DNA from 2 places in the Pseudonocardia nantongensis genome. Region 1 is predicted to be linked to the other one. Evidence: riboswitches for the same ligand, from Rfam matches in the RefSeq annotation. Region 1 holds a riboswitch; the other holds the start of a gene.
The links. A riboswitch is a leader RNA that binds a small molecule or an ion and turns the genes downstream of it on or off. The one in region 1 is predicted to bind thiamine pyrophosphate.
Positions count from the first base shown of each region.

Region 2: linked by a shared signal. The riboswitch ahead of ACLFMI_RS12925 (ABC transporter substrate-binding protein) and the one ahead of thiO (glycine oxidase ThiO) in region 1 are both predicted to bind thiamine pyrophosphate.

Region 1 covers NZ_JBKGXT010000027.1:37,245-44,080, reverse strand. The annotation lists gene ACLFMI_RS23870 (hypothetical protein) at 1-30, shown strand, start outside; gene thiG (thiazole synthase) at 90-863, opposite strand; gene thiS (sulfur carrier protein ThiS) at 865-1,065, opposite strand; gene thiO (glycine oxidase ThiO) at 1,067-2,260, opposite strand; TPP riboswitch at 2,260-2,365, opposite strand; gene thiE (thiamine phosphate synthase) at 2,403-3,101, shown strand; gene ACLFMI_RS23845 (hypothetical protein) at 3,120-4,058, opposite strand; gene ACLFMI_RS23840 (DUF3159 domain-containing protein) at 4,529-5,203, opposite strand; gene thpD (ectoine hydroxylase) at 5,702-6,631, opposite strand; gene ACLFMI_RS23830 (ectoine synthase) at 6,772-6,836, opposite strand, start outside.
Region 2 covers NZ_JBKGXT010000010.1:82,114-88,949, forward strand. The annotation lists gene ACLFMI_RS12900 (class I SAM-dependent methyltransferase) at 1-88, shown strand, start outside; gene ACLFMI_RS12905 (DEAD/DEAH box helicase) at 365-2,110, shown strand; gene ACLFMI_RS12910 (EamA family transporter) at 2,321-3,190, opposite strand; gene ACLFMI_RS12915 (DUF7455 domain-containing protein) at 3,557-3,745, shown strand; gene ACLFMI_RS12920 (Ldh family oxidoreductase) at 3,907-4,923, opposite strand; TPP riboswitch at 4,945-5,057, shown strand; gene ACLFMI_RS12925 (ABC transporter substrate-binding protein) at 5,083-6,087, shown strand; gene ACLFMI_RS12930 (ABC transporter permease) at 6,084-6,836, shown strand, end outside.

The sequences.
Region 1 (6,836 bases):
CTCGCGGACCTGGGCCTGCGGGCCCCGTGACCGGACTCCGAAACTGCCTCGCACGCCGCTGACCGCGGCCGCTGTGTCGTCGGACGACGTCAGACCTCGCGGTCCGGCGAGCTCGCGTGCGCCCAGTGGCGGCGCGGGATCCGCCCGGCGTGCCGCGCATCCCAGCCGGCCTCCACCCCGCGGCGCATCGCCCGGGCCATCCGCTCCGGCTCCGCGGCCCGGGTGACGGCGGTGGCCAGCAGCACCGCGTCGCAGCCGAGTTCCATCGCCTGGGCCGCCTCGGACGCGGTGCCGATTCCGGCGTCGAGCACGACCGGGACGCCCGCGCCGTCGACGATCATCTCGATGTTGTGCGGGTTGCGGATGCCCAGCCCGGTGCCGATCGGTGATCCCAGCGGCATGACGGCGGCGCATCCGGTCTGCTCCAGCTTGCGGGCCAGCACCGGGTCGTCGTTGGTGTAGGGCAGCACGGTGAACCCGTCGTCGACGAGCTGCTCGGCGGCGTCGAGCAGCTCAACGGGGTCCGGCAGCAGGGTCCGTTCGTCGGCGACGACCTCCAGCTTGACCAGGTCGGTCTCCAACGCCTCCCGGGCCATCCGCGCCGTCAGCACGGCCTCGGCGGCGGTCCGGCAGCCCGCGGTGTTCGGCAGCACCCGGATCCCGAGCCGGGACAGCAGTTCCAGCAGCCCGGTGCCGCCCTCGACGTCCACCCGACGCAACGCGACCGTGGTCAGCTCGGCCCCGGAGGCGACCAGCGCCCGCTCCAGGATCTCCAGGTTCGTCGCCCCGCCGGTGCCCATGATCAGCCGGGAGTCGAACTTGGCGTCACCGATCGTCAGCGGCGCGTCCGCGATCTCGCTCATCTCATCCTCCCTGCACGGCGGTCAGTACCTCGACGCGCGTGCCCTCGGTGAGCCGGTGCTCCGGCCAGTCGGTGCGGCGGACGACCTCGCCGTCGACGGCGACGGCGACGCCCCGCTCGGGCAGTCCGGCCTCGGCCAGCACCCCGGCGAGGGTCGCCCCGCCCGCCGTCTCGCGGCTCTCGCCGTTCAACACGATCCGCATGTCACTTCCTCTCCGCCGGGAGGCGATCGACGCTCGCTCCGGCTACGCGCCACTCGGTACCGAACCGGCTCGGGTCCGCCACCCGGGCGGCCTCCGGCACGGCTTCGCCGCGCAGCAGCGCACCCACCGCGGCCGCCGTGACCGGGGCCAGCAACATCCCGTTCCGGCCGTGCCCGGTCGCGACCAGCAGCCCGTCCGGGCCGGTCCGGCCGATCAGCGGCAGGTTGTCCCGGCTGCCGGGGCGCAGCCCCGCCGCCGCCTCGGTGAGCGCGTACTCGGCGATCCCGGGCAGTACCCGTTCGGCGTCCCGGAGCAGGTCCCGGACGCCGCCGACGGTCACGTCGGTGTCGAACCCGTTCTCCGCCGTCGTCGCACCGACGACCAGGTCGTGCCCGGGGCCGGGACGTGGCACCGCGTACACCGGGCGGCCGTCGACCAGGGCCCGCACCGTGCGGGACGGCGGCGGCAGCGCCCCGGCCCGCCGGGTCAGCCGCAGGATCTCGCCCTTCACCGGACGGACCAGGCCGTCCAGCGCCGGGTGCAGCCGCGACGACCACGCCCCGGCCGCGACCAGCACGGCGTCGGCAGCCACGTGCTGGGACGGGGCTGAGCCGTCGGCGGCCAGGTGCACGCCGGTGACCCGGTCGCCGTCGTCGGCCACGGCCTCGACGGCCCGCTCGACGACCGCCACCCCGGCCCGCTCGCAGGCGGCCCGCAACGCGTCCAGCAGGGCCCGGTTGTCCACCGACGGGTCGTCGGGGACCGAGAGCCCGCCGCGGACGTCCGGGCCGAGCGCGGGCTCCAGGCGACGCAGCTCCCGGCCGGTCATCCGCTGCACCGGGCGGCCCAGGGTCTCCAGGTGCCCGGCCAGCGCGGCCAGCTCGTCCCGGTCTCCCGGACCGGTCGCCGCGACGACCGTGCCCTCGGGGTGCATCCCCGCGTCGGTGCCGGCCTCGGCGGAGAGCTCGCGGGTGAACTCCGGCCAGCGGGTCACCGAGTCCAGCCCCAACGCGAGCAGGTCCTCCTCACCGGGCCACGCCTCCGTGACCGGCGCGAGCATCCCGCCCGCCACCCGGGACGCACCGGAGCCGGGCGCCGGATCGAAGACGGTCACCCGCAATCCGCCCCGCGCGGCCTCGCGGGCCGCGGCGAGCCCGATCGCGCCCGCGCCGACGACCGCCAGCCGTCCGATCATGGTGGTTGCACCTCACTCCCTGCGCCGGCATGACCCGGATCAGGTTCGACGGTCGGGACCGGCAGGTCCCCTCTCAGCCTGCTGCGGCAGGCTCCCGTGGTTCTCGCGTCCGCCGTCCACGGTACGCCGTAGCGTGCGTGCCGTGTCCTCCACCGAGACCCGCACCGCCGAGACCCGCACCGCACGCCCGGACCGGCTCGATCGCCTGGAGCGAGCCCGGCTCTACCTCTGCACCGACGCCCGCACCGACCGCGGTGACCTCGCCGAGTTCGCCGACGCGGCGCTGGCCGGCGGCGTGGACGTCGTGCAACTGCGGGACAAGGGCGGCCCGGACGGACCGCTGGAGGCCAACGCCGAGCTCGCGGCCCTGGAGGTGCTCGCCGACGCGTGCCGGCGGCACGGCGCGCTGCTGGCCGTGAACGACCGGGCCGACGTCGCCCTGGCCGCCGGCGCGGACGTGCTGCACCTCGGCCAGGACGACCTGCCGGTGCGCTGGGCGCGCCGGGTGGTGGGCGACGACGTGCTCGTCGGCCGGTCCTCGCACAGCACGGACGAGACCCTCGCCGCGGCGACCGAGGACGGCGTCGACTACTTCTGCGTGGGGCCCTGCTGGCCGACGCCGACCAAGCCGGGCCGCCCCGCGCCGGGCCTCGACCTGGTCCGCACGGTCGCCGGGCGGGCACCGGACCGGCCCTGGTTCGCGATCGGCGGGATCGACGAGCAGCACCTCGACGAGGTGCTCGACGCCGGGGCGGAGCGGATCGTCGTCGTCCGCGCGATCACCGGCGCCGACGACCCGCAGGCCGCCGCCGCCCGCCTGAAGGCCCGGCTGACCCGCTGATCCGTCGACCCCGGTGGATCATTCGGTCGGGGAGGCGCCGCCGCCGTCCTGGCCGGAGTTCTGCTGGCCGGAGTCCGGCTCCTGGGTCGGCAGCACCCGGTTCAGCCCGTCCTGCAGCCGGTTGCCGCTGTCACCGTCGGACCCGGAGCCGCTCTCCTCCGATTGCTGCTCCCCCGACTCGCCGGTGCTCGTCCCGGACTCCGAGCTGCTCTCGGTCGAGGACTCACCGGTCGAGGTGGCGCTCTCCGAGGTCGACGACGAGTCGGTGCCGCCGCTCTGCTCACCCTCATCGGTGGCCGGTGCCGGCGGCCCGGGACGGACGACGCCCCCGAGCGAGGTGCCGGAGCCGTTGCCGGACAGCGACGACCCCTTCACGACCTCGATGCCCGTGATCAGGAACATCGAGACGGCGAAGGTGAGGACCCCGAGCACCGCGGACACGATCAGCGTCTTGCGGGTGGGCCGGACCCGGCGCCACCCGCCGCGCCCGGCCGCCGACCCGGCCCGCTGCCTCCGGCCGGGCGCCTGCGACGGGTCGAGCCGCACGGTCTCCTCGCCGGTCGGCCCCGCCGCTCCGCGCCCCGACGACTGCCGGGCCGCCATGGCCGTCCCCTCGGCGACGCCCTTGCCCTTCCGGGCGGCCGCCTTGTCCTTGAGCTCGAGCGCCTTCCCCTTGCCCTGCTCGATCCCGCGGGTGAGGAACGCGCTGGCCAGCGTGTAGACGATCGAGCCGAGGGCCGCGCCGAGCACGGTGCCGACCGCGCCCAGGAACGAGCCGAGGATCGCGCTGACGATCGACGCGCCCGCCCCGGCCGCGATCTCCTTCGGGCTGAGGCTCTCCTTGAGCGAGCTCGTCTCCTGCGCGGAGTTCGCCCCGCCGCCGACCGGACCGTTCGGCTCACCGGGCCCGGCGGCCGGACGCAGGTCGCCGGCGCGCAGGTCGGCAGGGCCATCCATCGCGCGGGTGCGCGGGTGCCCACCCGGAGACGCGGCCGGCGGACCACCCGGGCCGGGGACGACCCGGGTCGGCCGGCCGGCCGGTGGGCCGGGGGCCGGGCGCGCTTCGCCCGGCCTCGTCGTCCGGGTCGGGCCGGCACCGGCGCCGGCCTGCGGCGGGCGCGCCGGTTCGGCGCGCCGCTGCTGCGGGAGGCGGGGCACGTCCGAGGAGGCGACGCGGGGTGGGCCGGAGGGGGACGCGGGGCGGGACGGTCCGGGGACGTTGCGGTCGACGTCACCGCGGCCGGGCTCCGGCGGGCGCTGCTGTGGCATGGCTCCTTGCAGTGATCGTCGGTGTGGCGGTTCCAACAGAGAGAACGTCCGGGCGCACCGAAACGCACCCGACGATCACCCGATGTGGTGACCTTCACGAGACGGAGTGAGAATCACGGTAAGATCACGATTTTAGCCGCACCCGGGGTCAGCACCCGTCACCGGGGGTGACGAATGCCCGGGTGATCGTCCGGCAACGCCGTACGCAGCAACGGCCACGATGCGAGCACGCTCAGGCCGACCAGGACCGGGCTCAGCACGGTGCGCGCCAGGCCGAGCAGTACGACCGCGTCGGCGGCCCACAGCGGCACGAACACGGCCAGCCGCAGCACGTACTGCGCCACCCACGCCCAGGACGCGCGCTGGTACCCGCGCAGCAGATCCGGGTCCCGCCGCCAGCGGGTCCGCTGGCCGAGCAGCCCGCCGACCACCACCCCCAGCAGCGGCCAGCGGATCACGATCGAGATCGCCCAGGCCAGCGCGCTGCCGGCGTTCGAGACGATCTGGAGCAGGAAGAAGTCCGACGCCCGGCCGGTGGCCAGCGCCACGCCGGCCGCGGCCACCACCCCCGCCAGGCCGAACAGCACCGCCCGCGGACGACGCCCGCGGGCCAGCCGCCAGAGCGCGACGGCGGCCCCGGCGACGACGGCCGCGCCGGCGCCCCAGTTGATCGGGAACGCCGAGCCGGCCCATCCGGCGACGAGCCAGCCGAGCACGAACGCGACGACCGGCACCGAGGCGTCCACCGCGCCGGCCCGGCCACCGAGCAGCTCGCCCAGCCCGGGATCCGGCCGGCGAACCGGTTCGGCACGAGGCGCGGGATCGGGGCTCACCCCGTTAAGGGTGCCCTACGACGCCGTCCGGGTCGACGCGACGTCGGCGGAACCACGTGGCGCGCACCACCACGAGGGCCGATCATGTGTGCACCGCCGTAACACCGGGCAGAAGCGCGGTGAACTGCATCGTGCACACGAAACAGGAGCAGGCCGAGGCGCGTCCGCGCCCCGACGGGGACCGGGAGGAGGCGGTGCGCGTGCGGCACCGGAGCTACGTCGCGATCGGCGACAGTTTCACCGAGGGTCTCGACGACCTCGCCCACCGGTTCGACGCCGCGCTCGTCCGCCTGGCCGCGACCGGGGCCGAGGTCCTGATCTTCACCGGCTTCGACCTGCGCCGGATGCAGGGCGTGGGGTCCGGACCGGGTGCACCTGGTCCCGCACGCGCACGAGCGGGTGGCCTGGCGGGTGCTGGAGGCGCTCGGCGAGCCGGTGCCTGCCGAGACGGGTGGCCCGCCCCGGGTCCTCGATCCGGGGCGGGCCACCCGGGAAGCACTACCGCACGGGAGTGAAGTCCCGCGCCCCGATGTGCTCGGGCCGCGGCTTCGGCGCCGCGAACGGCTGCACGCACGTGTTCTGCACGCTGTTGAACACCAGGAAGATGTTCGAGCGGGGGTACGGGGTGATGTTGTCCCCCGACCCGTGCATGCAGTTGGCGTCGAAGAACGTCGCTGCGCCGGCGTCACCGGTCATCATCGCGATGCCGTGCCGGTTACCCAGGGAGGTGACCGAGTCCGCGTCCGGGGTCCCGATCTCCTGTTCCTTCAGCGACGACAGGTGGTTGTCCTCGGGCGTCTCACCGACGCAGGAGACGAACGTCCGATGCGACCCCGGCATGATCATCAGGCACCCGTTGAACGGGTGGTTGTCGGTCAGCGAGATGGAGCAGCTGACCGCCCGCGGGCCCGGCATGCCGTCCTCGGCGTGCCAGGTCTCGAAGTCGGAGTGCCAGTAGAAGCCGCCACCACCGAGGCCGGGCTTGTAGTTGATCCGGCTCTGATGCACGTAGACGTCGGAGCCCAGGATCTGTCGCGCCCGGGAGAGCACCCGCTCGTCGCGGACCAGCCGGCCGATGGCCTCGGAGATCCGGTGCACCTCGAAGATCGAGCGGACCTCGTCGGAGGACTTCTCGATCACGCACCGCTCGTCGGAGCGGACGCCCGGGTCCTCGGCGAGCCGGTCCAGCTCTGCCCGGTACGCGGCGACCTCGTCTCCGGTGAGCAGGCCCGGGACCTGCACGAAGCCGTCGCGCTCGTGCGCGTCCAGCTCCTGGGCGCCGAACATCCCGGCGCTCGAACGGTCGCCCCACACGGTGGGCTCCGCGCGGTCGATGAACGCGGGCACCTGCGAGACGCGGGTGGGGTAACGATCCCCGGCGGTGTTCCGGAGTCGGGTGAAAGCGTCGTTGCCGACCACGGCCGTCATGGCGCATTCCTCCTTGCGGTGTCTTTCGGTTCCTTCCCACGGAGGGCCTGTAGCTAGACCAACAGGGGCGTTCCCGCTGTACCGCAGCGGAAACGCCCCTGTCTGTGGTTCTGTGTTGCGGTGCTTCAGTCTCCGACGACTCAGTCCTCGACGACGAGCGGGTAGACCCCGTTCTCGTCGTGGACCTCGCGGCCGGTCACCGGCG
Region 2 (6,836 bases), on a different contig from region 1:
GAGCGGGCCTGCGATCCTGCGCAACGTCCCGCCCGCGTTCGTGCACACCGCGCGGCGGCCCCGGCGCGAGGACGTCCCGCGGCGCTGACCCCGGACGGAGCCGCCACGCCACCCGACCGGCGGCCGTGCCGACCCCGCCGCGCCGAGGCCACGCCGACCCGCCACGCCGGGCTGGGTGGGCTGACCTCGGCGGGTGGTCCCGGGCCGTGCCCACCCGGGGGTCGCGGGCCCGCCGCGGGATATCCTGATCGTCGCCCCGCAACCGCGCCGCGGCGCCCGGTGGCCGGTCGGTTCACCAGCCCGCCGGCAGCCCGGGGCAGGCAGGTTCCCGCTCCGGGAACGACCCACGGACCAGGGGAGACGTGTGTCGCAAGCCCAGCTCGTGTCGCCCGAGACCCGTCCGCTGCGCGCCTGGCAGCGCAGCGCCCTCGCCCGCTACCTGGCGTCCGGACCGCGGGACTTCCTCACGGTCGCGACGCCCGGCGCGGGCAAGACGACGTTCGCGCTGCGGGTCGCCGCCGAACTGCTCGCCGACCGGGTGATCGACGCCGTGACGGTCGTCACGCCGACCGAGCACCTGAAGCACCAGTGGGCCGAGGCGGCAGTGGCCGCCGGCATCGCGATCGACCCGGAGTTCCGCAACGCGACGGGCGGCACGTCGCGGGACTACCACGGCATCGCCGTCACCTACGCCGGTGTCGCCGCGCACCCGATGCTGCACCGCAACCGCACCGAGAACCGCCGGATGCTGGTGATCCTGGACGAGATCCACCACGCCGGTGACGCCCGGTCCTGGGGGGATGCGGTCTACGAGGCGTTCGAGCCCGCGACCCGGCGGCTCGCGCTGACCGGTACCCCGTTCCGCTCCGACGACAACCCGATCCCGTTCGTCGAGTACGTCCCGGACGCCGAGGGGGCACCGCGCAGCCGGGCCGACCACCAGTACGGCTACGCCGAGGCACTGGCCGACAACGTCGTCCGGCCGGTGGTGTTCCTGGCGTACTCCGGGACGTCCAACTGGCGGACCAGCGCGGGGGAGGAGATCACCGCGCGGCTCGGCGAACCGCTGACCCGCGAGCAGACCGCGATGGCCTGGCGGACAGCGCTGGACCCGGCCGGGGACTGGATCCCGTCGGTACTCGCCGCGGCCGACCGGCGGCTGCAGAGCCACCGCGACGGCGGTATGCCGGACGCTGGCGGGCTGGTGATCGCCTCCGATCAGGCCACCGCCCGGGCCTATGCCGGGGTGCTGCGCGGCATTACCGGGGTGCAGCCCGCGGTCGTCCTCTCCGATGAAGCCGGGGCCTCCGAACGGATCGCGGAGTTCGGCCGCTCGGAGGAGCGCTGGATGGTCGCGGTGCGCATGGTGTCCGAGGGTGTCGACGTGCCGCGGCTGGCCGTCGGTGTCTACGCGACCTCGGCGTCCACGCCGCTGTTCTTCGCCCAGGCGATCGGCCGGTTCGTGCGGTCCCGGCGGCCGGGGGAGACCGCGTCGGTGTTCGTCCCGAGCGTGCCGGTGCTGCTCGGGCTGGCCAGCGAGCTGGAGTCACAGCGCGACCACGTGCTGGGCAAGCCGCAGCGCCCGGACGAGACCTGGAACGACGCCGAGCTGAACGAGGCCAACCAGCAGCAGGACGAGCCCGGCGAGCAGGACAAGGGCTTCACCTCGCTGGGTGCCGACGCCGAGCTGGACCAGCTGATCTACGAGGGCGCCACCTACTCCGCCGACGAGGAGGACTACCTCGGGCTGCCGGGCCTGCTCGAGCCCGAGCAGGTGCGCACGCTGCTGTCCAAGCGCCAGGCCGACTGGGTCGCCAAGGGGTCGCCCACCCACCCGTCGCCCCGCTCCGGTGCCCAGGCCCGCGCCACCCCGGCGACCGAGCCGACGCCACCGCCGCCCGCCGAGCGGGGCCCCGCCGGTGTCCGGGAGCGGCTGCAGACCCTGCGCAAGGAGCTGAACACGCTCGTCGCGCTGCACAACCACAAGACCCGCAAGCCGCACGGCAAGATTCACAACGATCTGCGTGCCCACTGCGGCGGCCCGCCCGTCGCGATGGCCACCATCGAGCAGCTCGAGGAGCGGATCGCCACCCTGCGCTCCTGGCGCTGACCGCCCGGAAGGCGCGCCTCCCTGCGGCTCGGCAGCGGACGCGCACGGGATCGGAGAACGCGCACCCGATCGGGCGCGCGTTCATCGAATCGGTGCGCGTCCGCCCCCGGGACACGCCCTCCGGCGTCCTCGCCGGGCCGGGGTCCGGCGGCGCGGCTCCTCCGGGAGCGCGGTCGGCCGGGGACGGTGCGCCGTTCCGGGCGGGTCCGCTCAGGTGGGGTGGTCGCGGGTGCCGGCGGAGCCGGCGGTGGCCGGCTCCGGGGCGGGGTCGTCACCGTCCTTGGAGCGCACGGCGACCGCGGCGATCACCAGCGCGATCCCGGCCGTCTCCAGGGCGCCGGGGAGCTGGGCCAGCACGACCAGGCCGACCAGCGTCGCCGTCGCGGGCAGCAGCGCCAGCAGCACCGCGAACCGGGCCTGCCCGACCCGGCGCAGCACCACCTGGTCCAGCACGTAGGGGATCACCGACGACAGCACGCCCAGCCCGATGGACAGGGCCAGCACCCACGGATCGGCGAGCGGTGTGAGGTTGACCACGCCGAAAGCCGCCGGCGAGCCGGCGGCGCCGGTGAGCAGCAGCGGGGACAGCAGCACGGCGGCGAGGGTGAAACCGGTGGCGAGGTCGTCGATGCCGCTCCCGGCCCGGGCCACCCGCTTGCCGAGCACGATGTAGGCCGCCCACATGGCGGCCGCACCGAGCGCCCAGAGCACCCCGCTGGGACTGCCGGACCAGCGGACGTCGGCGATCAGCAGGACCCCGACGGCGGCCAGCAGCACCGCACCCCAGTCTCGGAACCGGCGCGAGGCCAGCGCCGCGACCAGCACCGGGCCGGTGAACTCGATCGCGACCGCGGTGCCAAGCGGCAGCCGGGCGATCGCCTCGTAGTACGCGACGTTCATCAGGGCCGTGGCCAGCCCGAACAGGCCCGCGCGGGCCAGCCGGGCGCCGCTCCAGGCGGCACGGCCCGGTCGGCGCCACGCCAGCAGGATCAGGGCTGCCCCGATCAGCCGCAGCTCGGCCACCGCGGCGGGGGCCAGCCGGTCGAAGAGTCCTACGGCGAGTGCCGCACCGACGTACATCGAGGTGCCGCCGACCAGGAAGAGCAACGGTGCGGGGATCCGCTCGCCGATCGGCCGTGCACTCACCCGGCCACGGTAACCCGCGACACACGGTGGTCACCGTCCCGCGCTTGCACGGGCGCCCGGTCGCCCCGCATGATTCACACGCAGTCAACTTCATACGTAATCGGTCACCGCGGGTATATCGAGGCGACCCCGATGCGACCGGATCCGGAGCCGGACGTGACGGACGTCGCGACGCGCCCCGGGAACACGTGCAGGGGTCCGACACGTCTGCTTAAGTGTGGGCGACCCGCCTGGTGCGGTCGTCACAGTGATACGGCGGAGGGCCGCCCGAGCCCGCCGCCGCGATGGAGGGAGACCGCTATGCAGCCCGAAACGCTGACCCGGCCCGAACTGACCCTCGCCGACCGCTGTGACCGTTGCGGTGCGGCGGCCAAGGTGCGTGCGATTCTTCCCTCCGGTGGGGAACTCCTGTTCTGCAACCACCACGGTCGTGCCCACGCCGAGAAGCTGCGTGAGTCCGGCGTGGAGGTCCAGCAGGGCGAGGAGTGACCGTCCGCGGGCCGAAGACGCCCGACCAGACCTGAACCGGACGGGGCGGGGATCCAGCAGGGTCCCCGCCCCGTTCGCGTGTCGGGTCCCGCCCACGACCGTCCCGCCGGACCGCGTGGAGCGCGCGGGGAACCCCGACCGGGAGCCCGGCGGGACCCGAGCTACCCGAGCAGCGCCCGGGCCCGGGCCCAGCTGTCCGGATCCACCGGCACCCCGCGGGCCAGGTTGTCGGCCCGGACGGTGCGGGCGCGGTCGCCGGGAACGGCGACCGGCCCGTGCCCGGGCGCCGGTTCGAGGGCCCGCAGGGCGTCCAGGTACGCGCGGACGCCGGCGGCCGGGCCGCCGAACGCGGCCGGGTCGACCGCCAGCAGCAGGTCGCCCTTGGTGACCGGGTCGGTGACGTCGAGGGTGCCGCGGACGTCCGTACCGAGCGCGGTGTGTGTGAGCGAGGCGACCAGCAGCTCCAGCACCAGCGCCAGCGCGTAGCCCTTCGGACCGCCGAACGGGGTGATCGCCCCGTCCAGGGCGGCGGCCGCGTCGGTGGTCGGCAGGCCCTCGGCGTCCACCACGGACCCGGACGGGAGCGGCTCGCCGCGGGCGGCGTGGTCGAGCACCTTGCCGCGGGAGACCTGCCCGGTCGCCATGTCGAGCACCACCGGCTCCCCGCCGTCGGTCGGGACGGCCGCGGCGAGCGGGTTGGTGCCGATCATCGCCGGGGCCGCGCCCCACGGGTGCACGAGCGCCTCGGACGTCGTCGTGGCGATCCCGACCAGGCCGCGGGCGGCCAGCCGCTCGACGTAGGGCGCGAGCATCCCGAGGTGCCCGCACCTGCGGATCGCGGCGACCGCGATCCCGGTCTCGGCAGCCGGGCCGGGGAGCGCGTCGCAGGCGGCCAGAGCGGTGGGCGGGCCGAGGCCGTCGTGGCCGTCCACCCGCAGCACGCCCGGCCGGGCCCGCTCGGTCGTCGGCGCCGCCACCGGGTCGATCAGCCCGGCCCGCACCCGTCCGGCCAGCACCTCGAGGCGCCGGATGCCGTGCGAGGCGTGCCCGCGCAGGTCGCCCTCGCAGAGCCACTCGCCCTGCACCCGGGCCGTGGCGTCCGGCACGCCGAGTCCGGTGAGGACCCCGACGGTCAGGGCCACATGGTCGTCGACGGGTACGCGGTGGTCGCTGCTCACGATCGGTCAGCGTAGGGTCGGGCCCAGAACCGCGGGAGCCCGCGTACCGGGGCTGAGAGGGCGGCAGGACCGGCCGTCGACCGTTCGAACCTGATCCGGTTGACACCGGCGTAGGGAGGCCGCTCCTTGCTGTTCTCACGTGCCCGTCCCCCCATCGTCGTGCCGGCAGCGCTGCTGCTCGCGCTCGCGCTCGTCCTGACCGGCTGCGCCGACACGGGCGACGACCGGGGGAACGGCGGCGAGCCGATCCGGGTGGCCCTGGACTGGACGCCGAACACCAACCATCTGGGCCTGTTCGTCGCCCAGCAGGCCGGGTACTTCCGCGACGCCGGGCTGGACGTCGAGTTCCTGCCCTACAACCAGACGTCGCCGGACGTCCTGGTCGGTTCCGGTGCCGCCGAGTTCGGCGTCAGCTTCCAGGACTCGTTCACCTACTCCAAGGCGGCCGGTGCGGACATCACCTCGGTGATGGCGATCCTGCAGCACTGGGCCACCGAGATCGCCGTGCGCGCCGACCGGCCGGACATCACGCGCCCGCGCGACCTCGACGGCACGGTCTTCGCCGGGTTCGGCGGGCCGGGCGAGACCGCGACCATGCAGGCGGTGATCAGGGCTGACGGCGGCCGCGGCGAGTTCCGCACCGAGGTCCTCGCCACCGCCGCCTACGAGGCGCTCTACGCCGGACAGGCCGACTTCACCCTGCCGTTCGTGCACGTCGAGGGGCTCGAGGCGCAGCTGCGCGGTGAGCCGTTGCGCACGTTCCGCTACACCGACTACGGCTTCCCGGACGCCTACAACGTCCTGCTCGCCGGCAACTCGACCTGGCTGGGGCAGAACCCGGACCGGGCCCGGGCGTTCGTCCAGGCGGTGCAGCGCGGCTACGCCCTCGCCGCCGAGAACCCCGCCGGGGCCGCGCGGATGTTGAAGGAGGCCAACCCGGGCGCGTTCACGAACGACGAGCTCATCGACCGCGGCGCCGCGATGCTGGCGCGGGGATACCTGCGCGACGGGCAGGGCCGGGTCGGGTTCCAGACGCCGGAGAAGTGGTCGGCGTTCTCCGGGTTCCTCTACGACACCGGCACCGTCGCCGGGCCGGACGGCGCGCCGGTGCGGCAGAAGCCGGACTTCGCGACCTGGTTCACCAACGAGTACCTGGCGCCGTGAGGGCGGGCGGGTTGGCGCGCCGGCTCGCACCCGCGGTGCTCGTCGTCGCCGTCGGGCTTCTCGCCTGGCAGGTCGCGGTCACCGCGCTCGGCCTGCGGCCGCAGGTACTGCCCTCGCCGCTCCGCGTGCTGGCGCAGGGCTGGGCGTTCCGCTCCGCGCTGTGGGAGAACACGCTGCCGACGGTCCAGGTCACCGCGATCGGCTTCGCGGTGTCACTGGCGGTGGCCTGGTCGATCGCGGTCGCGGTGGACTTCTCGCCGTGGCTGCGCCGGGCCCTGACCCCGCTGCTGGTGGCGTCCCAGACACTGCCGGTGGTGGCGATCGCCCCGCTGCTGATCATCTGGTTCGGCTTCGGGCTGCTGCCGAAGGTGCTGGTGATCGCGCTGGTGACGTTCTTCCCGGTCGCCGTCGGGCTGATCGAGGGGTTCGCCGCGACCGACCGGTCGGCGACCGCGCTGCTGCGCAGCATGGGCGCCTCGCGCTGGCAGCGGTTCCGCTACGTCCGGCTGCCGGGCGCGCTGCCGTCGTTCTTCACCTCGCTGCGGATCGCGATCACCTACGCGGTGACCGGCGCGATCTTCGCCGAGTACGTCGGTGCCCGTGCCGGGCTGGGGATCTTCATGCAGCTGCAGCGCAACCAGTTCCGCACCGATCTGGTGCTCGCCGCCGTCGGGGTGGCCGCGGCGCTCTCGGTGGCCCTGTTCGGGCTCACCTACCTGGTGCAACGCCTGGTCACCCCCTGGTACCGG